Regions from separate parts of the Neobacillus sp. DFD-2R genome, predicted to be linked through region 1. Evidence: riboswitches for the same ligand, from Rfam matches in the RefSeq annotation. Region 1 holds a riboswitch; each other region holds the start of a gene.
What was found. A riboswitch is a leader RNA that binds a small molecule or an ion and turns the genes downstream of it on or off. The one in region 1 is predicted to bind cyclic di-GMP.
Positions count from the first base shown of each region.

Region 2: it holds a riboswitch for cyclic di-GMP, as region 1 does, so the genes downstream of both, AC3ANV_RS22225 (DUF192 domain-containing protein) here and AC3ANV_RS01440 (hypothetical protein) in region 1, are expected to answer to the same signal.
Region 3: it holds a riboswitch for cyclic di-GMP, as region 1 does, so the genes downstream of both, AC3ANV_RS17415 (S53 family peptidase) here and AC3ANV_RS01440 (hypothetical protein) in region 1, are expected to answer to the same signal.

Region 1 is NZ_CM173228.1:275,679-285,629, forward strand. Features, by position in the region: gene AC3ANV_RS01400 (glycoside hydrolase family 172 protein) at 1-389, shown strand, start outside; gene AC3ANV_RS01405 (glycoside hydrolase family 32 protein) at 466-1,944, shown strand; gene AC3ANV_RS01410 (carbohydrate kinase family protein) at 2,106-3,092, shown strand; gene AC3ANV_RS01415 (hypothetical protein) at 3,533-3,778, opposite strand; gene AC3ANV_RS01420 (competence protein ComK) at 3,907-4,470, opposite strand; gene AC3ANV_RS01425 (helix-turn-helix domain-containing protein) at 4,640-4,912, opposite strand; gene AC3ANV_RS01430 (NUDIX hydrolase) at 5,910-7,016, shown strand; gene AC3ANV_RS01435 (hypothetical protein) at 7,086-7,220, opposite strand; cyclic di-GMP riboswitch class I at 7,243-7,326, opposite strand; cyclic di-GMP riboswitch class I at 7,530-7,616, shown strand; gene AC3ANV_RS01440 (hypothetical protein) at 7,587-7,790, shown strand; gene AC3ANV_RS01445 (LCP family protein) at 8,109-9,095, shown strand; partial or broken gene AC3ANV_RS01450 (IS4 family transposase) at 9,342-9,951, opposite strand, start outside.
Region 2 is NZ_CM173228.1:4,435,114-4,445,064, reverse strand. Features, by position in the region: gene addA (helicase-exonuclease AddAB subunit AddA) at 1-3,697, shown strand, start outside; gene AC3ANV_RS22255 (spore germination protein) at 3,739-3,957, opposite strand; gene AC3ANV_RS22250 (spore germination protein GerPE) at 4,014-4,403, opposite strand; gene AC3ANV_RS22245 (spore gernimation protein GerPD) at 4,406-4,588, opposite strand; gene gerPC (spore germination protein GerPC) at 4,585-5,202, opposite strand; gene AC3ANV_RS22235 (spore germination protein GerPB) at 5,246-5,503, opposite strand; gene AC3ANV_RS22230 (spore germination protein) at 5,524-5,745, opposite strand; cyclic di-GMP riboswitch class I at 6,037-6,123, shown strand; gene AC3ANV_RS22225 (DUF192 domain-containing protein) at 6,266-6,598, shown strand; gene AC3ANV_RS22220 (Flp family type IVb pilin) at 6,615-6,791, shown strand; gene AC3ANV_RS22215 (A24 family peptidase) at 6,904-7,422, shown strand; gene AC3ANV_RS22210 (TadE/TadG family type IV pilus assembly protein) at 7,419-7,802, shown strand; gene AC3ANV_RS22205 (pilus assembly protein TadG-related protein) at 7,814-8,731, shown strand; gene cpaB (Flp pilus assembly protein CpaB) at 8,743-9,444, shown strand; gene AC3ANV_RS22195 (CpaE/TadZ family protein) at 9,468-9,951, shown strand, end outside.
Region 3 is NZ_CM173228.1:3,481,355-3,491,305, reverse strand. Features, by position in the region: gene AC3ANV_RS17450 (Ger(x)C family spore germination protein) at 1-768, shown strand, start outside; partial or broken gene AC3ANV_RS17445 (transposase) at 1,054-1,644, opposite strand; gene AC3ANV_RS17440 (DedA family protein) at 1,967-2,596, opposite strand; gene AC3ANV_RS17435 (MFS transporter) at 2,796-3,956, shown strand; gene AC3ANV_RS17430 (hypothetical protein) at 4,041-4,226, opposite strand; gene AC3ANV_RS17425 (DnaJ domain-containing protein) at 4,501-5,016, opposite strand; gene AC3ANV_RS17420 (hypothetical protein) at 5,297-5,518, shown strand; cyclic di-GMP riboswitch class I at 6,186-6,283, shown strand; gene AC3ANV_RS17415 (S53 family peptidase) at 6,347-8,536, shown strand; gene AC3ANV_RS17410 (gamma-glutamylcyclotransferase family protein) at 8,773-9,528, shown strand; gene AC3ANV_RS17405 (alpha/beta fold hydrolase) at 9,665-9,951, shown strand, end outside.

The sequences.
Region 1 (9,951 bases):
CCTACAGATTCCACATTGCAGATCCGATTCACTTCTCTGAGAGCATTAAGGTTTCGATTGAACATGGACATGCAAATCACTTATCTGATGACTGGTCCTCTACTGCATATTGGTATCAGACGTTACCATCTCCCAAACTAGATATACTTCCAGTCGAAAATAGACTACCGCATGTTGCCCAAATGCCTGTTGTGAAACAAAAGGCCAAGAAGGAATTAAATGAAGAGCAACAAAAAGCATATGAATCAGCAAAAGAAAGAGAAGTATTTTATGTAGAAGAGAAGAGGAAACAAATGGAAATTAAATACAACAAAACAAGAGAATCTTCTACTGGCAATAAAGAGCATGCTCAACGTGTAAAACAAAGCCTAATTGGTAAATGGAGCTAAGTTCTTTTTAAAAATTGGTAGTATGAATCTATCAATCTATATAACCTTTTATTAGGTGAAAAATAGGAGATGTTTTATGAATAGTTTAAATACAAAACACTTAGAAGCTCTTGAAAGAGCAATCCAAGAAATTGAAGCCAAGAAAGATATTATTGCGAAACGTCAATATAGATTACACTATCACTTTATGGCACCTACTGGCTGGATCAATGATCCGAATGGTTTGGTCCAATATAAGGGTGAATACCATTTATTTTATCAATTTTATCCCTACGCCTCTAGCTGGGGTCCAATGCACTGGGGACACGCAAAAAGTACGGACCTAGTACATTGGGAACACTTACCGGTTGCTTTGGCGCCATCAGAGTCATACGACTCCGGTGACGTCACTGGATATGGCTGTTTCTCTGGTAGTGCAGTCGTAGCCGGAGATGAGCTTGTATTAATATATACTGGGCATGTAGATGGCAACCTGCCACAACAGGTTCAAAATATTGCAACAAGTAACGATGGAGTTTCCTTTGAGAAATACACACAAAACCCTGTTATCAATACCTTTCCGGTTGATGGCACTCATGATTTTCGGGATCCAAAAGTATGGCAGCATGAAGGCAAATGGTACATGGTAGTTGGAACTAAGAAGGATGGAAAAGGAAAAGCTGTACTTTATGTTTCTGATGATTTAAAGGTTTGGACATATAAAGGAGTAGCAGCAGAAAGTGATGGCACCCAGGGGGATATGTGGGAGTGTCCGGATCTTTTCCCAATTAACCATACTCATGCCTTAATTGTTTCTCCAATGTATGGAACCCAAAATGAAAAGCCTTTTTATGTGATTGGTGATATGGATTATGATAAAGGTATTTTTACCCAAGGAACTTACAGGACATTAGATTATGGTTTTGACTTTTATGCCCCTCAGACCCTGATTGATGAAAAAGGTCGTCGAATTATGATTGGTTGGATGGAAAAATGGTTAACAAAAATGCCTTCTCAAGAATTCGGTTGGGCTGGTGCTATGACAATTCCGAGAGAGCTCGTCTTAGAAGGAGATATTCTTAAACAAAAACCAGTACCAGAACTTGAAGACATAAGGTCCGACTATAAGAAACTAGTTGCATTCGAAGTGACGGAAAAAGTGACAGTGAATGGTCAACAAGAATCCGTCTCAGAAATCATTCTCGATGTTAATCTCAACGAGACTGAGGCATCCGTATTTGGGATCCAATTAAGATGCTCTGAGGATGGAGTAGAAAAAACAGAAATCATCCTTGACTTAGAAAATAAAGAGATTGTCCTGGATCGGGAACACTCCGGCTGCGGTGAAAAAGGAATTAGCAAAGCACCACTGGTAGTGAAGCAAGATGGCACCATTAAACTGAGAATTTTTATGGATACTACATCCATTGAGCTATTTGTTAACGATGGTGAGCAGGTCATAACCAATCGGATCTTCCCGGAGGATACTAGCAAACAGTTTAACCTATTTACAGAGGGCGGCATGGTTTGTGTAAATAGCATTGAATCATGGAAGCTAGGTTCAGTGTGGAATTAAATTCTTTTTTTGAAATAAAGATAGAGCTCTAATCGAATAATGAGGATTAGAGCTTTGTTTTTGAAAGTAAGTGCCTGTTAAGGGTGTGAACGCAGAAGGATCACACCAAGAGTCTATTTATTATTAGATTGAACATTTTCTGATAGGACGGTTGAGAGTAAATGAAACCAAATTCATCTGTGATTTGTATTGGAGAAATATTAATCGACTTTTTTTGTACAGATATTGGAATAGACTTAGCTGATGGTCAGCATTTTGAAAAAAAGGCAGGGGGAGCTCCTGCGAATGTTTGTGCAACTATTTCCAAATTAGGAGGACATGCATTGTTTTGTGGTAAAGTGGGAAACGACCCATTTGGTCATTTTTTGCGGAAAACACTAGATGATGTAATGGTTGATACATCTATGATGGTGTTGGATAAAGATCACCCGACAACATTAGCCTTTGTATCTTTAAAGGAGAACGGGGAAAGAGATTTTGTTTTTAATCGTGGCGCAGATGCTTTTTTAATTGAAAAGGAACTCGATCAAGAAAAGCTTAAAGCTTCCAATATCCTGCATTTTGGTTCCGCCACCGCTCTGTTAGATGATCCGTTTCAATCCACCTATATAAACCTAATGAAAACGGCTAAGGAAGAGGAAAAATTTATTTCATTTGATCCTAATTTTAGATTTGACCTTTGGAAAGGCAGAATTCCATCTTTTGTAGATTTAGCTATGAAAGGAATTGCTTTAGCTGATTTTATCAAACTTAGCGATGAAGAATTAAGAATCATATCAGGGTTAGATAATATTGAAAAAGGAATCGCGTTCCTTCATGAAATTGGGGCACGGGTTGTTGCGGTTACTTTAGGAAAGGAAGGAACGTTGATCTCTAATAGGGAACAACGTGAAATCGTCCCAAGTATTACAGTAAATTCAATAGATTCTACCGGTGCTGGGGATTCATTCGTAGGAGCAACGCTATTCCAGTTGGCAAAAAAAGAAGAGCCTAGGAAAGCTTTAGAAAACTTTGAAGAACTAAGGGATATTATTGCCTTTAGCAATCGTGTAGGTGCTATTGTTTGTACAAAGGTAGGCGCCATTTCGGCCATTCCAACTCTTGAGGAAACTTTAGCAGCTAGTTTCCAACCAAAGTTTGTCGGTTAATTATAGTAATTGGCTTGAAAAAAGTGAAATCTATGTTTTTGGGAGTGAGTGGGGAATGAGGAATCGAAGATATAGACTTCGGAATATCTTCACAAAAATGGTTGCAAGATTGGTATTTTAGTTGGAAAATCGTCAAGTTTAAGAATTTTTGAGGTTGCAAGGAGATTTACTACTTTTGGTCAAATTATTTCCAATCTTATTTAATATATAAATGATACAATATATACCATTTGCAGCATAACAAACACTTACCGGCGGCATTCAATACCAAACTTAAGAGCAATCATCATTCCTAATAAAAGAGAGTAGATTAACCTTTCTAATATTGAATAGGTAATCTACTCTTTTGTTTTGTATTAAAAATTTTGGCTCTTAAGCTCCAAGTTTGTATAAAGGAAAAAGGGGCACGTTGTCGGATAACGTCCCCATTCATACGAACTCTAATGTTTCACAGAAAACTCTTCCTCAATTAATTCATTCAGATGATTAATAGCTAATTTAATACACTCTCGTTTATTTTTATGTCTGGCCATTCCTGTTAGATCATCATGCAGTAGCAGATTACTTGTAGCGAATCCAGTATAGCCCACGGGATATTTGAATGTTTCTACTGTTATAATAAAGCCTTTTCTTACATGAAGATAATAGATCTCCATATCTCCAACAACTGTTTGCGAATTAATCAACCTAAAAACACCTCACCTATTTTTGAAAATGTTTAATTAATACGATGGGCTAATTCTCAGGTGTTTTTACTATCCATCATCATTATCTGCTATTAGGTGGTCATTCTATCAGATTAAATTTGTCAAAATCAGCAAATTATTTCCAGTATTCCAACTAAAGAATTTAACACCAGTAAATGACTAAGAAGTAATTGCTTATTTTTCGGTTCAAGAAGAAAGGAGGTAGGGTTTTTGCCCGCTTCAACGGTAATTTCTTGGTATTGTTCTGCAATCTTTAGTTTATTGTTGAAGGAGGATAATTTAGAATGAACTCTCATATGGAAACCATTCTTAAACTCCACGTTCGTTTTTCTAAAAAAGCTGGTGGTCCTACGAATATGTTCCGGATTAAACCACATGGTATCGACCCGTTTGGCTGATTGAATCGGAAATAGACAGATTTTCAGAATTGGATTTACCATTACCGGACACATATGTATATCACCCATGAACCATTTAGAAGTTGTCATGGCACCTCTTAGGTTGAAACCTATCGATTTAATGCTGAACTCTAGAATTTCTAATGGGGACTTGTCGACTATAAAAGTCTTGTTCACTTCTCTAACGATTGTACACGTCTTTCCGTTTCGATCGTAAACGCCTACCATGCACATCAAATGTTGATTAATAATATAGTTTTTTTCTATCGTCAAAATCTTCAGCCCCTTCATCTACTTTTCTGTTGAATTATTTTCGAAAAAGGATATACTAGCATTAAGTTAGCAACCCTAACTTATCCGGCCAAGGGCACTGTCTTCGTAGGACACCAAATGCTCTTGGCTATTTTATTGTGCTTTTCACACATTCATCACCTCCTTTAAGCTATTTAGTAAATCGATTCTTACTCTCTTTTTCCTTTATCACAATCAAATTCGGATTTTCCTCAATTTCTTTTATAAGCTCAGAAGCCTTGATACCAAGACCTTTTGCAAGTGCAAAGGCTGAATTTAAACTTGGTGCTTGGACATTTGTTTCAATATAACTTACAGTTGTCCGATCTAAGCCGCTGCGGAAAGCTAGTTCCTCTTGGCTAAGTTGCTTAGAAAACCTTAATCTCTTTAGTATTTCTCCAATATACATGGTCTCTTTTTTCAAGGAAATTCTCCTTTTTAAGACCATTAGATAATGGGGTACCAATTTCTACCACGGACTGTAATCTACAAAAGTTGACTTGGGTAAATTTTTTTGCACTGCCTGATTTCCTGGATTAATATTAAAATAGAAATACCGTTGACAATCGTACAGTGACTAATATTTGTTTATTCTTTAACTGTTCTTATCAATAATTAGTAACTCTGTTGCTGAATTGTAACTGTTTATTTAGTGGAAATGATATTGAAAATATGGGAGAGTGTTCCTTTCGTGTATATTAAATAATAAGTAGGTATTTTTTACTATGTACTTCAGTCTACAATTTTTGTCACAGTCCGATATATATCGCTCCCGTTAAACGACATTTTATTTATAGATTTAGCGTTTAAAACCTTATTAAATCAAAGCTAAAAGTAAATTTAATCAAACGTTTGATGAAGAAATAGAATTGAAGAATTATGTCGGAATTATGAATTTAGTAAAACTGTTCATTTTCCTGTGCTTGTCACCGCCTGAACTTTCAAGAATAGTAAACTATTAATAGCGACTTGGGGCCACGAACGAGAGTACTTAAGAATCGTTATATTTCGATAATTTCTGTGAACAATAAATGACAAATTTTTTTATGACTAGAGAGTGCAATCCTTAATAAATAAAGGTTGGTAGCAAATTTAATCAAACGTTTGATCAAATGGTTTATTTGTTGGAACTGCTCGGATAATGTAAGGATTTAGTTAAACAAATGATGCCACAATACTAGCAGGTATTATGTATTGATAGTATTATCTTGATTGATGTCATAATTTCCTTATGAAGTTGTTAGGGTTATGGTATAACTATATATAAGCTAGTATTTTATACCTATAGTCTTTACTTTTATGTTTAATTCTTATTAATTTTTGAACATAGAAATACAATATAAAATGCTAGAATGATATTCTTTTTGAAGCATTGAGAGGAAATGGTTGGCCCGCTTTAGTATTTCATTAGGAGTGACAACATGTTGGAAACGATAAAGGGAATAGTACATTCCATTAAGGGGGAAATGCTGTCTGCTTTTGTTGGTGGCATTGTAGGACTTTTTTTGAGTGTAGTATTTGATGATGGATTAAGAAACTTAAAGAGTAATATAAAACGAAGGTATAAGCGCCTTTTTAGTGAGAAAAATGATTTTATGTCTCATCCTTTTACAATTGGAAATACCTCAACCCATTTTTATGTGATTGATGGAGACGGACAGTCTGATTTTAAACCGGAAAATATAGAATGTAGAGTTATTCATGATGAGATTCCACTGCCGGTTGAGCTAGAGACAATAAAAAGGGAAATTGCTGAACAGGAAAAAGGAAAAGAGGTAAATGGCTTAGAATACAAGTGGAACGGTCCTTTGTACGGATTAGCTAAATACATACCTAGTAGAACAGAAGATAAAGAAGATATGACCGTTTTATTTAATTTCTATAAAACAGATTATTACTCATTCCTGGCTACGAACATGCAGTTAACCAGAAAGTTAAATTCAGGTAAAACAATAGGAGAAGAATATATTCCCTATAGGCAATTAGAGAAGGTACAACCAATATTAGCTAATGGATTTGGGATTGGATTAGTCGTTATTACATCTGATGAAAATATTATTCTGACTCAACGGACAGAAGTTAGCGGTGCAAGAGGTAGTGAAATGGATATCAGTGTGGTTGAAGGAGTCCATCCATTATTGGACCGTCACAGTATTAATGATGGTCCGGATTTATATAATACAGCTGTTCGTGGAGCAAATGAAGAACTGGGGATTATTATTAATAGAGATATAATCAAATTTTTGGGTTATGGAATTGATTTGGACTTTTACCAATGGAATATGATCGGATATGCTCATGTTCCCCAAACAGCTAGAGAAATTCAGGAGATCAGAAGTAGAGGGACTTCGGGTAAATGGGAAAACACCTTACTTATTTTTAAGAATTTCACTTCTAAGAGTGTAGCAGAACTAATTGTAAATGAAGATATGTGGTCAACTGCAAAAGTAGCCCTTTATTGGACTGCGGTACGTGAATTAGGGAAAAATAATATTGACCGTGCACTACGAAATATAATGGAAAAATAAATCTCATTTAGGTGTACCCTAATCAAAACAATAAAAAAGGATCCTAGCTGTAAATAGGACCCTCATTCATTATATAGTATGTGCTAGATAAGTGAACAAGGCACTTAGTACGATCGTCCCAACCATTATTGAAACATAAAGAAGGATTTTGTTCCTCTTTTTCTTTTGAACTACTTCTTCAGGTGTAAGCCAATAGTTTGACATCAAATTTCCCCTTTTGCTGTTTGATGGTAGCTGGCTGGCCTTATAAATTTGACAGAGGCCCCTATAGCTTTGCGTCATCACCTAGGTGACGGTGCCCTTTATGTGGCTTTATTTATTATACAGGTATAAAAGTTGAAAATCATCAAAAAATGGCTTTTTTAAGTATAATTGTCATAAATACATATTCCTACTAAATTTTTTAATCTCAAAAAACTCTAGTTGTTTAGTCTCTTAATCTATATATTACATAGTTGAAAAGTGCTGTTTTTGCCGGAAAATGATGGTATAATATGAATAAATTATATAGTTCGTACGAAAGGGCAAACCCATTGAAAAATGGAGGCGCAAAACTATAGGGGCTAAGGTTTGAATAAACTACGCCAGCCAGGTGCCGAATATGATTACCTTCCTGCGAATTATGAAACATATAATTGGAGGGAACCTATGTTTATTTTTATCGCAGGTGTGGTTGTCGGCTCTATCGCCATGCTTTTTACAATGAGCCTAATGTTTGCTGCCAAAAGAGGCGACGAGCAAATAGAAGCATTTTTTAAAGAGAAAGCGTACTGAATCATCTACTGTCATATCCGTAAACGGTGGAATAGAGTTTATTGATTTTTTTACAGATTAAATATACAAGAATAAAAAAATGCTGCAGGTAGTTGCAGTATTTTTTAATTTCCATGTAACTGCGATTTCGAAATTAATATAAAGAGATATAGATATTATTAAAATACGACATGATTAATAAAGCAAAAGCCTATTTTCTAAATTAACCTCTTAGCCTTCTCATTCTTTGAAGCTCCTGACAGTTACTCCAAATGGTGGTAAAATATTAAATATTATGAATCTTTGAATTAAAAAATGGTAAAACAAGGCGGAGGTATTATGAAAAAGAAGCGCAAATGGAAAGTTATTGGCTACAGTTTTTTAGGAATTATCATTATTACAGTCGCGGCCCTAGTATTTGAATACAATCAGCTTCAGCCAATGAATCACTTTAAAACCATACCTGTTGTTTCTACCGGGAAGACAGATACAACAGGGAAAACAAACCAGACAAACCGGAAAAACCAGACAAAACAGCAAACCTATACGAATGCTCCCGGATTAAACATTTTAATAATGGGATCAGATGAAAGACCGGGTGAAACGATTGGTCATTCCGACACCATGATGCTGGTCCATGTTGATTTGGGGAAAAATGAAATCAATGCGGTAAGTATTCCTCGTGATACTCGTGTTCATTTAGATGGATATGGCTATACAAAATTAACGAGTGTCCAGTATATTTTGCAGGCCAACAAAGGGCCTAAGCAAGGGATAGAACAGGCGGTTCAAGCAGTTAGTGAATTAACGGGAGTGCCGATAAATTATTATGTTGAAACCAATTTTGAGGGTCTTCAATCGATGGTAGATGCAATGGGCGGTATCCAAATGAATGTACCAACGGATGTGAAAATAAACAATCAGGTCATTAATGCCGGTCCCCATTTCTTTGACGGTAAAATGGTATTAGCTCTTGCCCGTGAGCGCCATTCCCTTGCAAATGGGGATTATGGACGGCAGCAGCTTCAGTTGGAGGCATTAAAAGGGATTGCAAAAGAAGCTTTAAGTCCGGGTAATATTCCAAAACTGCCTGCACTGGTCAATTCCGTATCAAAATATATGATCGGGACCAATATGTCAACGTCAGATATGATAAGTCTGGGCCTTTCGGTGAAAAATCTCGATCCTAACAAACAATTGCATTACCTGCAGCTCCAAGGGGTTGGAGAAAGTATGTACGATGATATTTTAAAGGCAAAGAACGATGAAATTGTGATTGATCCGCAACAAATGAAAAGCATCATAGATAAATATTTTCAGAGCTAAGATAAAATCGGATTTACATCTAGTTCCATTCTGTTAAGTCAAGTCCTTCAAATATCATAAAATCCGTTTCTAGTAGTCATAATTTAATATGGGGTACAGCCGACATTCCGCGTTTTGCTGGTGGTACCCCATGCCCATCAAGCTAACAAAGTAAATTACTAGATACGAAATGATCCTTGTTTCAAAACTAGCGAGTGATGGAAAAGTAGGCATGCCAAAGAAGCCTATTAAAACGCGATTTTTTTGCTAAGCAGCTTGTCTATGCTTCACCGTCGTTTCATACACAACACCTAGAATATCAAATACGGTCATCTTCTTATATCGATGACATTTACGACCGTTCTTTTTGAGTAGCTGATAAAGGCGATGCAGAATTTTCAAAAGTTCTTCTGGGCCAACTGCTATCGCTTGAAACAGTAACGGAAAGTAATCTTTAATCATATAAATCGCTTTGTATTCACTCAACTCCTGCTTTTTCTTTTCAAGTAGAAGCTGTCGCATTTGAAACATCGTAGAAGAACAGAGGAGAATTCCAATGAGTTGTCCATATAAATGGCACTCTAGGCGTTCTCTTTTAATATTCTCATTCATCAATTTCAAAGAATGACTTCCACGTTTTAAACAAAATCTCAATCTGCCAACGAAGTGAATACAATGAATGCACGAAATTCGTCGGTACTTCTTCTAGCAACGTGTTCGTGATATATACATTCATGCCCATTAAATGTTTACTTTTATCCTTCATGACAATACCTTTCTTCTTTTCACGTATCGCTTGGTTTTTCAGCCGTGTTTGCGTTTGATCGTCGGTTAAACGATGGATAATTACACGTGCTGGAAGCTTCTGATTTTGGCC
Region 2 (9,951 bases), 1.3 Mb from region 1:
AGATATTCTCGTTGCGGCAGCTGCAGGATCCGGGAAAACAGCCGTCCTCGTTGAAAGAATCATTCAAAAAATCCTTTCGGCAGAAGATCCAATCGATGTCGACGAATTATTAGTAGTGACGTTTACGAATGCTTCGGCAGCAGAAATGCGCCATCGAATTGGTGAGGCATTAGAAAAAGCGATTGATCAAGACCCTGGATCCCGCCATTTAAGAAAACAGCTAAGTCTGCTAAATAAAGCATCCATTTCGACACTTCACTCTTTTTGTATGGAGGTCATTCGCAAGTATTATTATTTAATTGATGTGGATCCCGGTTTTCGAATTGCCGATACAACAGAGGCACAATTAATCAGAGATGAAGTACTGGATGAGTTGTTTGAGGAGGAATACGGAAAAGGTGACAATGAGCCATTTTTTAATCTAGTTGATTCTTTTACAAGCGACCGGAGTGATTCAGCTCTTCAGGATATTGTCCGCTCAATCTTTGATTTTGCGAGCTCTAATCCATTACCTGAGCAGTACCTGCAATCTATTGTTTCAATGTATGAAGTGGATTCAAATACTAAGCTGGAGGATCTACCGTTTATTCAGGCTCTTGGCTTTGATATTGAGCTTCAGTTAGTGGCAGCTAAGGAAATGATTATCAGGGGATTAGAAATTACCAAGCTTCCAGGCGGACCGGCTCCAAGAGCGGAAAACTTTTTGGAGGATATAAATGTCATTGATACTCTAATTTTAGCCAAAAAGGATTCATGGTCAACACTTTATCAGGCGATGCAAACCTGGTCTTTTTCTCGGGCAAAACAGGTAAAGGGGGATCAGTATGATAAAAATCTTACAGAAAAGGCCCAGAAATTGCGTGATAAAGCTAAGGATAAAATAAAAAGCATTAAAGATGAACTTTTTTTAAGAAAGCCGGAAAGCTTTTTAGGTGATATGGAAGAGATGCGCCCGTTAATTGAAACCCTTGTTCAACTTGTCAAAGATTTTTCGGACAGGTTTGAAAAAGCGAAAAGAGATAAAGGGCTCGTAGACTATGCTGATTTGGAGCATTACTGCCTTGGAATACTGACATCAGGGACCGATTCAAATGGAGAATTTCTTCCCTCGGAAGCAACATTATCATTCCGCAGTCATTTTAAAGAGGTATTTGTTGATGAATATCAAGATACGAATATGGTTCAGGAGACCATCCTAAAGCTTGTTACACACGAAGATGAGGTAACCGGGAACCTGTTTATGGTGGGCGATGTGAAGCAATCCATATATCGTTTCCGTTTGGCGGAGCCGAATTTATTTTTAGGAAAGTATAATCGCTTCAAGCCGGATGGTGAAATGTCAGGTTTAAGAATCGACCTGGCTCGAAATTTCCGCAGTCGTAAAGAAGTACTTGATGCTACTAATTATTTGTTCAAACAAATCATGGGCGTTAAGGTCGGGGAAATAGAGTATGATGAAGCGGCTGAATTGCGAGCAGGCGCGCCATACCCTGAGGATGCGCCCTATCCTGTTGAGCTGTTGCTGATTGATCAAAATAATGATAGTCCGGACTCAGCTGCGGAAACTGAATCAGAGACGGTAACAAATTTAGATGAGTTTGATCCTGTTGATTTAGAAAAATCCCAACTCGAAGCGAGGGTAATGGCTGCAAAGATAAAGGAATTGGTTGCAGCAAAAACGCATGTATACAATACAAAAACAAAATCGAACAGACAGTTAATGTACCGGGATGTTGTTATTTTACTTCGGTCGATGACATGGGCTCCACAAATCATCGAAGAGTTCAAACAACAAGGAATTCCTATTTATGCCAACTTATCAACAGGATATTTTGAAGCGACAGAAGTTGCGGTCATGATGTCATTACTGCGTGTTATCGATAACCCGTTTCAGGATATTCCGTTAGCTTCTGTATTACGTTCACCAATCGTTGGACTAAATGAGGAAGAACTGGCTAAAATTCGTATCCATCAAAAAAGGGGTTCCTTTTGGGATGCTGTTTCCGCTTTTTGTCGCAGTAATACAGCAGAAAGCACAGATCCCTTTTATGAAAATGTACGCCGATTTTATGACTCCCTAAAGGATTGGCGAATGATGGCACGACAAGGTTCACTGTCGGAGCTAATTTGGGAACTATACCGGGAAACAAAGTTTTATGATTTTGTTGGCGGGTTACCCGGGGGAAAGCAGCGTCAAGCCAATTTAAGAGCATTATACGATCGGGCACGGCAATATGAACAAACATCTTTTCGAGGCTTATTCCGGTTTTTGCGCTTTATTGAGAGAATGACCGAAAGAGGCGATGATCTTGGGGCCGCACGTGCGCTAGGTGAGCAAGAGGATGTAGTTAGGATTATGACAATCCATAGTAGTAAGGGGCTCGAATTTCCTGTCGTATTTATTGCCGGGTTAGCAAAATCCTTTAATATGACCGATATTCGCGGCTCATTTATGCTTGATAAAGAATACGGATTTGCTGCAAAATATGTCAATGCCGAGAAAAGAATTGCTTATCCATCATTACCGCAGCTTGCCTTTAAGCGGAAAAAGAAGATGGAAATGCTAGCAGAGGAAATGCGGGTCCTTTATGTAGCCTTAACACGGGCAAAAGAAAAGCTTTACCTTATTGCAACATTAAAGGATGCCGATAAAACAATTGACCAGTGGAATGAAGTCACCTCCAATACAGAATGGCTGATAAAAGATTATGAACGGGCTTCTGCAACTAGCTTTCTGGATTGGATTGGACCTGCTATAATCCGGCATCAAGACTGCAGTGTATTAAGGACAACGGAAATCACAGAGATTCCGGAGGAAATAACCGGTCATTCTTCATCATGGAAAATTACCGTAATGGATGCTGAATCTATAAAAAAACAAGCGATTGACCAGGAAATAAAAGAGGACCACTTTATTGAAAAGGTACAAAAGGCAGAACCGGTACCTATTGAATCCGCATATAAGGATGAAATCAACGTCCGCCTTTCATGGGAATATTCCTTTCCGGATGCTGCGGCGCATCGGTCCAAACAATCTGTTTCAGAATTAAAACGTCAGCGTGAAATATCTGATGAACAAAGTGGTACCGACCTCATTCGGAAATTTAAAAAATCTATTCTAAAACGGCCTAAGTTTATGCAGGAAAAGTCTTTGAGTCCTGCTGAACGGGGTACTGCTATGCATATGGTGATGCAGCATGTGGATTTGACATATCCTGTTACTGTAGAATCGCTTGAGGCTCTGGTACACATGATGGTTAACAATGAACTATTAACCCCTGAGCAAGCGGAAGTCATTAATGCAAAATGGATCGTTCAATTCTTTACGACAGAGATAGGGAAAAGACTTTCTAATGCAAAAGTGATCAACAGAGAAATTCCTTTTACCCTTTCAATGCCGGCAAATGAAGTCTATCCAACATGGAAAGATGAAGATGAATCCATTTTTATCCAAGGGGTTATTGACTGCGTTTTTGAAGATGAAAACGGGCTTGTCTTAGTTGATTATAAGTCGGATGGAATCACAGACCGTTTTAAGGGCGGCTTTGAACAGGCAAAGCCAATTCTGGAAGATCGATACAGAATGCAAATAGATTTATATACAAAAGCCATCGAAAAAATCTGGAAAAGAAAAGTAGATGAAAGGTATTTATTTTTCTTTGATGGCGCCCATATTTTGAGACTGGAAAAAGAATAACAAAAATGACATAGACCATTATTGATGGCTATGTCATTTTTTTAGTTATTACCTGCAATAGGCTGGTCAATCAGATCAGTATCTAAAACATTCGTTCCGCTTATTCCGTTGTTTGCAATGATAAATCCCCCGGTATTGAATGCACCCGAGCCGGAATATGTCTTGGAACTATTCTTTGGAGAAATATATACGGCATCACCAAAATGGACAATTCCCCCGCCCACGTTTACGATTTGTACAGGGCCAATAATCGCTGGCATAACAAACATCCTTTTCCATAAACTAATTGCCTGGTTCTTTAAGGTACCATATGCTTTTATCCCTGTCCTTGTTCTTCATCATGAGGAAGAAGCTGTCGTATATGCTTAATCCTCGCCTCCATTGAAACGTGTTGACTGTTTCCGACATGTAAAATGGATGCCGAAGAAATCCCGATAATCCCAATATTATTTACTTTAATAATTGGATTCAAATTTCGGGGAGTATATGATAAAGCTTCCGTTATTGGCTGAAAAGGAATCGGCTCGCTAAATACGGGATAGATGGAAAAATTCCCCTCATCTCCAAATTCAATTTCAGCTTCCCTTTGAACAGCCATAGCCCTAGAAAATCCATTTATGATACAAGAATCACCAAGCTGTATAGTGGATGAAAATGATGCGACTTTTATGAGTATATCATCCACACAAGAAGTGCGCTGAAACATGATCAGGCCCTTTCCGATGTTAATGGTACAAAGGGGCCGACGATTAAGGATTCTGCAGGTGTATCAAATGTAGATGCCAGCTGAATGGAGTGTGTATCACCCACCATAACTAACGAGGAGCTTGATACCCCAATGATTTTAATGGTTTCCACGGTAAGGTCTCTGTTATAGACTTCAAAATTCACTCTGAGTTCATTCCTTTCACATTATCAGGCAAATTATTTAAAAATACAAATACTCCATTTTGTATTTCTTGCTTTAATTGTTCAATGACGGTTTCGTCATCCGTAACTTTCTTTTTCCCTGAACGGTCTTGGGTGGTATCTGATTTGAGATGATATTCAATCCTGCTAGGAAGCTGTTTTATAATATCTTGTTTAATAAAAGATAAATAAGATTCATTTGGTTGTATATTTAGTTTGGTTTGGGTATCCTCAATTAGTTGCGGTAATTCAGTTTCTAAATACATGTACATTGTTTCTTCGATTTTCATCGAACGCTGCATTTGTTCTTTTGGAGATAATGGGGTGTTTAATGATTGATTTTGTACAGCAAAGTCTTCGATTCCTGATAGATCGGAAGGATTTAAACCAATATTTAATGTACCTTCTAGTGTTTCCACCTTCAATTGATCAAATTTATACTCAATCGTGCCGACATGTATGGCTGGCTTTTCTTTCATTTGCTTTAGTTCTTCCCGCATTTTTTGTATGGTTGTTTCTAAAGTAACGATTCTCTGCTCCTGTGCTTGAATACACATTTGTAACCATTGAAGATATTGAGAATAATCCTGATACATTCAATCACCTCACCGTTTGGAATCTCCTTACTGTCCATATCTTTTAACTTTTTGTAGCACCTAATTTTCCTCCACTGCGGACTGCAGCTTGTAATGGAACTGATGGTGCCAATAATGAAGAGGGCTGAGCTGCAGCTGCTTTTTTTGCTGTGGGAGCGGGTTTTGTAAATCCGCCGGTATTATATAAATATGCAGCAGGTTTGATAATCCCGGCACTGCCAATTTGCAGAACAGAGGAATTGGTAATCCCGCCGATTTTTATAAAATTAATTTGAATGGACTGCTGGATATAAAAATTCATTTATTAAAACCACCCATTCGTCAAGCATTAAGGATATTTGCAGAATCAATAACATCCGGATCCGATGTATTGGTTGAACTTAAATCATTTCGGACATTTAAACTTTCACCTGTGTTAAAGGAACCAGCCCCGGAAAAAGTCTTCGCCGTGGAGAATGGCATGATTTTGTAGACGTCACCAATATGGAAAATAGAACTGCTCCCAAGAGTTATGACTTGTGCAACTCCAACAATTGCCGGCATAATCAACCACCCCTTTTTCATTTTATCTCTTACATCTTATGTATGGGCGGATGTAATGTGAATGATCCGCCCAATAAAATCTTAGGTGAGGAATGGTATGATTTCTTCCGCTCGATAAGGAAGAATATTCTATATACGAATCAAGGTCGCTGTTTTTAAGGGTCGAAAAACAAAATAGTTCTAATTTCCTATTATATTCGACAGCAAATGATAAATTAGTAGGATATTCGATAAAGGTAAAAGGGATTATTATTTGATTAAGAGATCAGTCGGAATAATAAAAACACTGAATCTCGATAAAGGCAAAACTGATGAAAATCAGTGACGCAAAGCTACAGGGGCTAAGGTGCAACTGCACTAAGCCAGCCAGTTACCGAAAGATCAGGGTGTTTTATCATAGGTGTTTTTTGTCTAGATTTGTAGTTCTTATCTAGATAAATATAACTATGTCTGTTGACCCCCCCCTTTCGGTAAAGGCGGGGTTATTTTAATTGTATGGGGGTGAAAATCATTGATAGTCGTGAACCAAACAAACGGAGCGGAACTGGCAAACCATGTATCATCTGCAAATACCTTTTTTAAAAGATTAAAAGGGCTGATGTTTACAAAAAGTTTACCGGAAGGACACGGCTTGCTAATCCAACCCTGCCAATCCATTCACACATACTTCATGAATTATTCGATCGATGTTCTTTACTTAAGCAAGGACTTAGAAATTGTAGGCCTGGACGAAACGATAAAGCCTGCAACAGTCGGTAAGTATCAAAAAAGAGCATACTCCGTTTTAGAACTGCCTGCAGGAACTATTCGGAAAACGGATACGAAAATCGGAAACTATTTAACTATAAAATAAAAAGGGGTTTTTACACATGATGAAAAAAATGAAGGCTTTATTAACTGAAGAACAAGGACAAGGTATGACTGAGTATGGTTTAGTGTTAGGAGTAATTGCTGTTGCAGTTGTTGCAACACTTGCATTACTAAAAGCCCAAATCGCTCAAATGTTTACAGATGTTACTACAGCCTTGGCGAATGCTGGTAAATAGATAGCAGTTTATAAAATAATGTCTAAATATAGCCTTGCGTTCGAAGCAAACGTGAGGCTTTTTTCTATAAAATAAGTCGGTTTAAAGTGTCCATGAAGAAAGGCGGAGCAGGATGTGGAGTAATTATCTCTTAGTTTTACTCGTTCTTATATGCGTGATAACAGACCTTAGGGAACGGAAAATCTATAATTCCATTTTGCTTCCTTTTTTATTAGCAGCTTGGATTTTACATGCTATTACCGGTGGGTTGCATGGATTTCTGGAGGCATTTCTTGGCACATGTGTCGGTCTCGGAATATTATTAATCCCTTATCTCCTTGGAGGAATGGGTGCCGGGGATGTAAAGCTTTTGGCTGTTATTGGAGGGATTAAAGGAGCCGGGTTTGTATTAATGACCTCCTTTTATATGGCTTTGGCAGGCGGAATTATCGCAATCCTTGTCCTTTTATTTCATAAGGGGTTTAAAAGGAGGATGAAGCAGATTATTTATTTTCTACATGGTCTTCTTAATGGAAACAGAATTCCGATTCTACCTGATTCAGAGGCAATGAAAACAACTTATCCATATGGGGTTGCCATTGCTGCAGGTGCACTCTATCAGGTATTTCGTATTGGAGGCTTTCCAATATGAAAAAGGATGAACGCGGCCAATCCCTTGTTGAAACAGCACTCTTACTCCCTGTTTTTTTCTTGATCTTAGCAGGGATTCTTGATTTTGGCAGAGTGCTCTATTCATATGCACATTTACAAATGGCCGCCCAGGAAACAGTAAGATTAGCAGGATTAGGGGAAAAAGACCAAGATATTTCAACATTTGCCCATCAATACGTTCACCTTGGTGATACGACAAAGCTACAGGTAAGTGTTAGTCCAACTGATACGAACAGGAATTCCGGGGACTACGTCACAGTAACGCTAACCTATCCCTATCAGTTTTTTACACCATTAATTTCAAAGCTATTCCCTTCTTCTTTTACCATTCAGACAAGTTCCACCATTCGCGTGGAATGAGGGGGAGAAAGATGCTTCAATTTTTTAAAAAAATAATGAAGGAAGAAAACGGAAATATCCTCGTTTTAGCAGCCCTTACCCTTGTATGTTTAATGGGAATGGCGGGGCTCGCCATTGATGGCGGCTTAGTGTATATGACAAAAAGCCAGCTGCAAAAAACGGCCAACGCGGCAGTTCTTTCAGGTGCACAGGAACTTACCAACACCAATCAAAAAGTAACAACCGTTGTGACTGACATTTTAACTGCCCATAAGGAATCTGCTTCATTGACAAATCTGGAAATAAATATGGGTAATAATGTGAAAATCACTTTAATGAAACATGTGAAGCTTACATTTGCTAGCCTTTTTGGGTTTAACAAAATGGATGTAACAGCTCATGCAGCAGCAGGTTTGCAAGCAATAGGAAGTTCAATCGGAGCAGCACCCTTGGGAATTGATCAAAGTATTACATTAGAATATTACAAATCGTATCAATTAAAGGTAACTTCTTCAGACGTTACATCTGGGAATTTTGGTATATTAGCACTTGGCGGGACGGGGGCAGCAACATATTCAGACAATCTAACCTACGGATATCAGAATGAGCTTAAAATTGGAGATATTATTAATACACAAACAGGAAATATTGCCGGGGATACAAGGAGTGCGATTAATTTAAGGGTTAATGGCTGTACACAGCCACCGGGGGATTACAGCCTTCGCAATTGTTCAAGAATTTTGCTAGTACCGGTCTATAAGCCATATAGTATTTCTTCTAATCAATTGAAAAGCGTACAAATAACGGGTTTTGCTTATTTTTATATTACAAATCCGATGAGCTCGACAGATACTTCTATCACAGGAGTTTTTATAAAAAGGACGGGAAATGGTTCTTATGTCGAAGGAAGTGTAGATAGAGGGGCATACAGCATACGTTTAACGGAGTAGGTGAGCAGAATTTGAAAGCGAAAATGGTCTTGATCTTATCAATCATCATGGGGATTGTGACTACGGTTTTATTTTTTCAATATATGAAACAATTTAATACCCAAAAGGCTGCAACAGTCCGGACAGTCGAAGTGGTGGTTGCAAAAGAGAGAATCGATAAAAATGAAAAAATTAGTTCGAAAAAGTTGGAAATGGTACAAATGCCCGCCAAAAATGTTCTGCCGGAAACAATAAAAAGTTTTACAGAAGCAGAAGGTAAGCTGGCCTCCTCGGTGCTTGAAAAAGGGGAACCTATTCTTTCACATCGTCTCGTTAGCGAGCAAGAGGAAGGGGTCTATGTTTCCCGTAAAGTTCGGGAAGGATTTCGTGCAATTTCTGTGGGAGTTAACCTGAACCAGTCTGTTACAAATCTTATTGAACCGGAAGATCAAGTAGATGTTGTTTTTACAAAAATAACAAAAGACACTTCCAATCAAGTTCATTCGCAATCTAGTATTTTATTAAAAAAAGTAAGGGTTTTAGCGGTGGGCAGACAAATGTTAACTCCCGAAAATACAAAGGAGCCTTATAAAGAATTCAGTTCGGTAACACTTGAGGTAAAGCCGGAGGATTCAATCAAACTTATTGATGCAACTCAACAAGGCATCATTAACTTAATACTCAATAAACGTCCGTTAATGAACGAAGAGAATCAAATCAATCAGAATCAATAAAGTAAATGGGAAGGTGACGATTCATGTCAAGCCAGGATGAAATGCAAACCGGACAACTGGACATAAACCCAAGGAGCGGAAAAATGATTGCTGTTTGCAGTGCAAAAGGCGGGATTGGTCGTACCACACTTACGGTAAATCTGGCAGTAGCATTAATGAAGAAAAATTTCTCTGTTGCCATAATGGATGGAGATTTTCAGTTTGGCGACGTGAATCTTGCGATGGATTTAAAATTTTCCTTAACTATTAAAGAAGTTTTAGAAGGAATAGAATCACTTGATGAATACAGTCTCGCTAATTATTTAGCCGTGCATGAGAGCGGAGTAAGAGTCCTTTCTGCCCCGGAGCGGCCTGAATTCGCTGACTTAATTACAAATGAAGCAGCTGACAAAATATTGGATGTTTTGCTCTCAGGGCACGATTATGTTGTTGTTGATACACCTGTTGGCTTAAATGAGCAGTCGATTCGTTTCATTGAGCGGGCAGACCAAATTCTTGTTGTGACAA
Region 3 (9,951 bases), 2.3 Mb from region 1:
GCGGAGCATGGAATTTATAATTTTATTGATTATCTCAATCGAGAACCAAGTGTAGGTTCCCGGGTGCTCCTTGCTGTAGTTGAAGGCAATGCAAAAGATTTTATCACTAAAAAATTTCAAACAACAGACACCGGTCTCTACTATTCAAGTTTATTGGAGAAATCCATCAAAATAGGAACGATTCCTAAGACAAATCTTCATCAAATGATGTATATGTATTTTTCAAAAGGGGGAGATCCGTTTCTCCCCTTATTAAAGATGAAAAATAAAAAAGTGAAAATAGACGGGATTGCCTTATTTAAGGACGATAAATACGTTGGAAAAATTCCTTTTAAGCAAACCTTTGCGTTTAAAACGCTCGTAGAAAACTTTGATTCTGGTATTTTTCCAATCCATAATGGTCATCATTCAGCAGTGGTTGAGAATGTGAGCTCTAAAAGGCATTATACGGTGGACACCTCAAGATCTGTCCCCGAAGTTAACATAGATATCTCCATCGATGGGGTGGTAAGAGAATATAAAGGAACGATAAATAATCAAAAAGTAGTCCAAAGCCTTGAAATGGAGATGAAAAAGCAAATCACGAAAGATTACAAAAAAATTATCGCTACAATCCAAGAACAAAATGTAGACCCAATTGGGTTGGGGGATATCATAAAAAGCCAAGACCGATCATTTACTGTCAATAAATATAAAGCTTATTTTCGTGAAATGCCAATTAAAACGAATGTGAAAATAAAGATTACTGAGTATGGAGTGACTAAATAATCACTATCTTAAAACTAATAAGTAAGAAAGCCGAAGAATAATCTTCGGCTTTCAGATTGTCGAGAAAGGGTATTTTTCTCTGCAATTTTTTATTTTGTCAGAATCTAAATACCAAATTTATTGATTCTCCCTGCTAATGTGCCTGTTGATTTCCGCTCCGGGCACTCGCTTTCCGCGGGGAGGTCCTGGAGCCTCCTCGGCACTTTTGGCGCCTGCGGGGTCTCCAGTGACCTCTCTATCCCGCAGGAGTCGAGTGCCCTCCGCTCCAATCAACAGGGAGGCAAATCAACCTAAAGTATTGCAACACACTTTTTCTAACCTTGCTAAGTGTATTGCAATCTTTTTTATATTTTGGCAGGCTGCAGTTAGAAGAGCCTGTTCACTTGCATTCTTCAATCCCCGTAACCGGCAGTAGCGAAGCCCGTGCAGCTCTTTTGAGTCTGCGAAGCTTCGCTCAATTTTTTCCTTTCTAAATTTATAAAGCATTTTTGCCGATTTAGATAAGCGATTTAACTTACCTTTTTCTCGTGCTCCTCCCCTACATTTCGTGTTACCACTTTTACCTTATTTTTTGACCGTGTACATTAGGATAGAAGTGGGCAGTTCTGACATTTCTTCGAATCAGACTTTTATTCTCTATTACCTTCACGGGTTGTTGTTCTGTATGTTAATTCTTGATTATTAGGGCAAATGTATATATCTCGTTCTTTTATCATATGTAAATTTCCATTTAGGGAATAAGCCATTAGTAGGGTGAAACCTTCTATGAGCAATAACTCCAAAAATGTTACGATCAGATAGTCCCTTACAAATAGGGTTAGCGAGATAGCCTGAATCAAGTGCTACAGATTCTACATTAAATCCAAATCGACTTATTTTTTTATTTATTAGTTGAACTGAAGGTCTTTATTGAAAACACTCTGTTGATTGGCGCGGAAGGCACGAAGACTCCTGCGGGAGTACGGGGCAGGGGAGACCCCGCAGGAGCGAAGCGACGAGGAGGCTTCCCGTCACGCCTGCGGAAAGCGAAGTGCCTGGAGCGCCAATCAACAGACAGGTTGTAACCGATATACTAATATATTATAACGAATTAACGCGGTTGATTGTTAAAGTGAACGAATAAAATAAGAGGCTGCCGAGGGTTTTTCGACAGCCTGAAAGCCGAAGAATAATCTTCGGCTTTGATATAAAACGGGGGTTATTCATAAGCCTCTTTCGTTTCAGCAGCACTTTTTCTTTTTCGCCAAAAAACAAAAACACCAACAATAACAGCAAGAGCAACCAAGGGAATAATAAACAGTCTATACCTTTCAATATAATAGATGACGTTACTCCATTTATCCCCAAGTGCCTTTCCTAAGGTAATAAAAGCTGAGCTCCATATTAGGGCTCCGGTGTAGGCAAATAAAGCAAATTTTTTATAGGAATAATTGTTGATCCCGGCCAGATAAGCTGTTATATGCCGGACTCCGGGGATAAAGTACCCGATTATAAGTAAAAAAGGTCCTATTTTACTAAATAGGTTTTTGGTTCTATTGATTTTTGCTTCATTAATATGCAATTTTGGACCATATTTCTTTAAAAATGGTAACCCTAATTTAATTCCCAAAAAATAACTAAGCGAAATGCCCCCAATCGCTCCCGTAAAAGCACTGACTAAAGATGGGATATACGCCATTTTTCCGATGTAAACGTTAAACCCGACATATGTAAGAAGAACCTCATCAGGTATCGGGAGTCCAATAATTCCCCCTATTAAGGCCAAAATGATTCCAAAGTATCCGAACCGTCCTAGAAGATAATCAATTTGCTGTCCCAATATAACCATCCCATCTAAAAAAATAATTGATATCATATTTTTCTTTTTACCCGATATATATCATTTGTAGTAATCTATTTTTTATTCAAATACATTACATGCACATGAAAAAGTAACTTGTACTTTTCGGTCCATTGTATTAGTTTAAAATAAAAAGAACTTCTTCATACATAAGGTTGACAATATTATTTTCTAAAGAGGGATTAATGTGCTGCATAAACGGACATTCATGTATTTAAGTATTTTTCTTTTTTTCTTTCAATCATCAGGAACGGTTATATCTACTTTTCTACCAATATATTTTCAAGGGCATAACCTATCCGGAACAAAAATCGGCTGGTTAATGGCAGTAGGACCATTTTCTTCGCTGTTGTCACAACCTTTTTGGGGTTATATCAGCGATAAGTATAAAACGATAAAAAAAGTGATGATTATCTGTTTAATAGGTGTAATGATTAGCAGCATTCTATTGTTTCAAGTGAATTCATTTTGGATGCTCTTACTACTGTGCGCGATCTTTTTTTCGTTTATGTCGCCAGTCGGGGCATTGGGGGACAGCTTAGCGTTAAACACATCACAACTGGTCGGAACTTCGTTTGGCAGAATAAGAATGTGGGGGTCAATTGGTTTTGCACTAACATCATTAATAGGCGGACAAATCCTGTTACGGATTGGAGTTAACCATTTGATTTATCCATATTTGGTAGTTTCATTGATCGCTTTTGTGTTTTGTTTTAAAGTCGCAGATGTAAACGCAACCAAAGATCCAATCAATATAAAGGGAGCCCTTCAAGTTATTTTTCAACCTAGATTTATTTTATTCTTAGTCATGATTATGTTTGTAACGATTACACATCGGGCAAATGATATTTTTTCGGGAATTTATATAAAGCAGCTGGGTGGGAATGAATCATTAATAGGTTTATCATGGTTTGTTGCTGTTGCAGCAGAAGCCGTTGTCTTTTTGTTTAGTTCATTTTGGCTCCGATTTTTTAACGAAATGACCTATATTGTAATTGCTTCAGGATTATACGGCTTTAGATGGTTGTTATTTTCATTTGCGGATACTCCCTCTGAAGTCATCCTTCTTCAGGCGATACATGGGATTACATTTGGTGTTTTTTATTTATGTACGTTCCAGTATGCCACTGGCTTATTTCCTGCTGAATTTCGTGCCACCGGTCAGTTGTTTTTCATATCTGCATTCTTCGGCCTTTCAGGGATTATCGGATCATTAGGCGGTGGGATGATTCTTGATCAATTTGGCGGAGTTGTGTTATATAGACTATTAAGTTATTTTTCATTTGCCGGATGTTTAGGTTTATTTGTATATAAAACCTATTCAAACAAAAAAGTGATTGTTGCCTAACCTTAAATCTTTGTGAAAAAATTTATTAAATGGAAATGGGAAGGTAATTTTCACCTTCCCATTTCCATTTTACTAATTCAAGATTTAAGATCGCTGAATCGCAGAGGAAGAGAAGTTTTTAACCATTTTTTGTAAATTTCTATGAGCTTCCCGTAATTTAATTGTTTCTTCGAGGATTTTTTGGAATCCTTCCAAATCTCTATCAGATGCATTTAATAAGGACTTAGGTATACCTTCGACGATTTGTTGTAGGGTTAATTCCATGCTCACGGACAATGACCACCTTTCAACTTATTCGTTAGACATCTGTTAGCGTCTCCTTTAATATTTTTAGTAAGAGTTGATTTTTTCCTGCCAGCACCGTAAAAAACTTATCTACATTTCTCTCCAGATTATTTTAGGAATAGCAATATCTATCCTTTTTACTGCAAATAACGACGGGAAACCGGCAGAGGATTGAATTATTTGTAGAAAGAATGGTCCCAAAGCATTAGCAGCAGCTTCTCAAGTAAGATCACCAAAAGAACTCAATCCTCTTGTTACCTTAATTTGACATTTTGTAATGCTCATAAAACACTTTAAAAAGTCGTTCATCTCCACCCCGATCAGGATGAAGGGCTTTAAGTAGTTTTTTAAACTCTTTCTTTATCAATTCTTGGTCCGCTGAAGCCTCTAACCCTAATAAAGAATTATAAGTAATAGGGTTTGGATTTGCGAGAGCATATTCTGCTTGAAGCATTCTTTTTAATGAACGGACTTTGGCCTGTTCAATCCGAATCGAACTTTTTAATTCTTCGATTTCTTCTTTTAATTTTTGATTGTCATCGAACGTTTTTTCCCATTGTTGAAAATCAACACCGAATTGTTTGCTCTTTTTCTCAATCTTCTTTTCTACTATAAACGTCGCTAAATCTCCAGGATTGATTATGTAGTCAATATTTAAATGCTTGGTCCTTTTAGCTTTTATTTTTCCTTCCAAAATCCAACGTATGACTGTATTTTCGCTATCTGTTATACCCTCTATTCGAAGTTGTTCCGTGACTTCTTTAACATTTAACATATGCTCAACTCACTCTGTATTTCGTGGTTTCCTAATTTTAAACAATACTAAATTCAATGTATCATAGATAAAACTTTACAGTTTTACTAGATTATTTAATTTTTATTAAAAATTATTTTCAAACATAACGAATTTAACGTTTTGATTAAAATTGTTGGAATATGTTGAGATTTGTCCTTCAGCATTTTATTATCATCTTGACTACGTGTAAAAAGCATCTTTGTTAATAAAGAAGTTCTGGGAAAATACTACGTTAGGTTGATCGAAGGGACGAGGATTAGTGACTTTTTTGTATGGAACTGTCGAATACTATGAAAGACAAATATCAGACTATCTAGCGAAGAATCAAAAGAAAAAATTAGAGGAAGATATTTCGAACATATACTCCATTCTCGAGAATGAAATTTTTTATGATCATTTTCTGTATGACGAAAAAATACGAATACAATTTCTAACTAACCTGGCTTATGCAGTTGGTCAGTTAACGGGTGAGGCCATTTAGGTTGGATAAAAACAATAAAAAAAGCATCCAATGGACGCTGAAAGGACAAAAAAGATTCTTTTAAATGTTTAAGGACATAGTAGAGTGCACAGGGTTGTCATAATAACTAAACGAGTTAACCACTCTAGCATGAATACAACTCCTTCTGGAATTGATTTAATAACATTATAATATAAGTTTAGTATTTAGTCTGTATAAGGTAATTGTAAATTTATTGTAAATGTTTAATAGCTGATACATAGCTTTCGCGCCATTATCTCGACCGGAGACTACCATTTACTAAGAACAGATATGGTGGCATTAACACTTTATTTAGTGTCAGCGATTATCTTAACGCTCCTGATGCTTTCACTTTTGCTTAAAAAAAGAGAAAGGCTAGAGAAGGCTTAGGATTAGACTGGTGCTTCATAACTTCCGATTTATTTAATAATTTTTATTCCTGCATTTACAATAAAATAATTGCAAAAATCAAAGAAAAACACCTTCACTTGATTCTTTTAATAAGGATGAATCAAAGAAGGTGTTTTTCTTGTTACATGATTGAAAAGTTAAAGATTTTTCGGGAGCTACTGTCGAATGAAATTTTCATATTTCATACAATAATGCTGTTTACAGTTTTCGCCATTCTCGATTAATATATTAAATATAGTAACATATACAAGATTCCAAATAGAAAAGGCAAAGCCATTGAAAAATGGTGACGCAAAGCTACGAGCCTAACGAATGACTGAAAACAGTCAATTTCATGGCAGTCGAGCCGCCACTTTAGGTTGCCTAAGTCTGCCGCTGTGGCAGATTTTTTGTTTGGAATAATAGAGGGGTGAAGGGATGAAGAGGAGAAAATTATTCATTACTACTGTGGTATCCATGATGAGTTTAATGCTGTACATATCGGGAAGTACAAGCTATGCTGATACGCCCAAAACCGTTAAATTATCAGGGGCCGCTCCAATGGCTGCGAAACACGGAAAAAAGATTGGTCATACCAAACGCAATACCGGTGTAACAGTAACGGTCGGCCTGCAATTAAGAGATAATGATAAATTAGATGCCTTTATCTCTAGTCTGAATGACCCATCTTCCCCCAACTACAAACATTTTCTTTCAACCGAGGAATTCAAAACGCAATATGGACCGACAGACACCACGGTTAACAATGTAAAAAGTTTTCTAACAAGTAAAGGGTTAAAAGTTGAAAGTGTAGCAGCCAATAATGCGTTTGTTACAGCAAGCGGTACAACGGGACAATTGGAAGATGCGTTTGCGGTAACGATTAATGACTACCAAAACCCACAAGGCCAAATCTATTTTTCAAATGAACAGACTCCTACAATCCCGACCGAATTATCAGGTATTATTACGGATATTGCAGGTTTGAATAATGAAGCACACTACACACATCCAAAAGTCAGACAAATTTCGGCCATCGACAAACAAAAGCATTCGAGTGTTACACCTAAAGTCGGCAGCGGCCCGGCCGGTGGGTATACACCTAATGAATTAAAAGGTGCATATGATGCCAGCCCTTTGGCAAGCGCCGGATACACAGGATCAGGGCAAACCGTAGCGTTGATGGAACTTGACGGTTACAAGGCTTCAAATATCAGCACCTACGACAATTACTACGGACTCGGAAGTCCGACACCAACAACCGTGTATGTAGACGGTTATAATGGAGCTGCCGGGCAAGGTGAGATCGAGGTTGAACTGGATATTGAAGTTATTCATGCCGTTGCTCCGAAAGCGCAAGTTAAGGTATATGAAGGGCCAAATACGGATCGAGGCTTAATTGATACGTATCAAAAAATTGCTTCTGATAACATAGCGAAATCGATCTCAGTCAGCTGGGGGATCAGCGAGCAGCAAGCTTCGAGTACCACGATGAATAGCTTACACACCATTTTCCAGCAAAACGCAGCACAGGGGCAAAGTATATTTGCTGCTTCCGGTGATAACGGTGCTTACGACTCGGGTAATTCTACCTTGTCTGTCGATAGCCCTGCGAACGATCCGTATGTTACAGGTGTGGGCGGTACTCACCTTAACCTTAGCGGCTCCTCCTACAGCTCCGAATCGGTTTGGAGCAACAGCACTAACCGAACAGGCGGTGGCGGTGGTATCTCTACAGTCTACACCATGCCTTCATTCCAAGCAGGTCCGGGTGTACAAAATAGCTATTCAAACGGGAAGCGCCAAGTCCCGGATGTTTCGGCAGATGCAGATCCAAACACAGGATACTCAATCTACAGCTCAGGATCCTGGACAACAGTCGGCGGAACATCAGCTGCCGCTCCCTTGTGGGCTGCCCTGACCGCTTTAAATAATCAATATGCACAAGCGTTTGGTAAAGGGGTTCTCGGACAGGCTAACCTAACATTGTATAAAGCATTTAACACTACGCAGGTCTATCCGGCGTACCACGATATTACAAGTGGAAGCAATCTTTACTATCCTGCGACGTCCGGTTATGATATGGCATCCGGTATCGGTACACCGGATGCGTATAACTTAATTCGTGATATTAACGGTTCTTCCGGCGGAACAGGGGGTGGGGGCAACATTATCCAGCTGATTCAAAACGGTGGTTTTGAAAACGGTCAATCGCCATGGACCGAATCGAGCTCAGGAGGGTACCAGCTGATTGATACGACCAGACCGCATACAGGGAGCTCCTCAGCGTATCTGGGCGGTTACAACAATGCCGTCGATCTAATCTATCAGACTGTGACGATTCCCTCAACTGCAACCAATGCGACACTTACATTCTGGACCTATGTATCCACCACAGAAACGAGTCATCCTTACGATTACTTATATTCGCAAATTCGTAACACGAGTGGTTCAGTATTGGCAACCTTGTTAACTCTAAACGACGGTACGGCAACCGGTTGGGTGCAGCGCAGCTTCAATTTGCTGAATTACAAGGGCCAAACCATCCAAATTGCTTTTAAAGGCACGAACGATTCCAGTAATCCAACTGATTTTTTTGTCGATGATGTAAGCTTACAGATTCAATAATTGCCATCCGACGGTTATGTTGTTGAGCAGTCTCCATTTAGGAGTTGCTCACTTTTTATTTTTGGCTTTGGGAACGCTCATGGCGGAGATCTCTTGCGGGTGATAACAGGCATGATTGTTGAAAAAACAGGTTCTTATTCACTAGCTTTTATATCAGGCGGGATTATTTCGGACTCCGCAGTAATCTTAAATAGGAAGAATTTCAATTTCTGAATGGAGTGATCAGGATGCACAAAATGCATTACGTGTTTGTTTACGGAACCTTAAGAAAACATGAAAAATATCATGGGCTGTTACAGGATGCAACACGGGTGGCTGAGCAAGCCTGGACAAACGGAAGCCTTTTTGATACGGGACTCGGCTATCCGGCTATGAAGGGATCAACAACAAACATGGTTTACGGTGAATTGTACCTTGTAACGGATGAGCAGCTTCAAAAACTTGACGAGTTAGAAGAATATGAGGAACATGGTAAAAACAACCTTTATGATCGGAAGAAACAAATCATTTTTTATGATACAGGAAAAAAAGATGCTTATCTTTATACTATAACGGAACATAATGAAAATTTACTAGAGACACCAATCCAATCGTGTGATTGGAAGCTACATCGGCTCTTAGAGCAAGAAACCATTCTTTATTTTGCCTATGGCAGCTGTTTGGATGATGCCGGGTTTAGACTAGCGAATGTGAATCAGCTTTTTCAAAAAATAGCAGGCCGTGGCATTCTAAATGGCTATACACTAAGATATTCCATAAGGTTTCATGATGGCGGCCGGGCGGATATTGTGGAAGATGGCGGAATGGTCGAAGGTAAGTTGTATGAAATAAACCGGAAATGTCTTTCATATTTGTTTAAACGGGAAGGAGTCCAGGAGGGCTGGTATCGGCCGACGTTTGTCGATGTAACGCTAAATGGAAAATTAATAAAGGATGTTTTAACCATTACCGTTGTGAAGAAAGAATCCGAAACAGCACCGCCGGACCACTAAATTGAAGAAATTCTCCGGTTTTCAAAGTAACGCTAGAAAGAAGAATTCAAAGGTTGAAAAAATACATACTAATAATGAAATCTTTCAAAGTGATTCATAGACAAAAAATGTGTTGATATTTGAGGTGATAGGAAACGTGCCCATGTTGGACGTAGACGGTATCAATCTGTACTATACTGTTATGGGGGAAGGGCTTCCGATTGTTTTTATTCACCCCCCATTAATAACCAGTGAGGTTTTCAGGTATCAAATAGAACAATTATCACAAAAATTTAAAGTGATTGCCTTTGATATTAGAGGTCTCGGAAGAAGTCAGTACTCTAATCAACCGGTGACGTATCGGCTTATTGCTGAGGACATTAGAAAACTGTTAGATCATATTAATGTCAAGAAATCCTTCATTTGCGGATATTCATCCGGCGG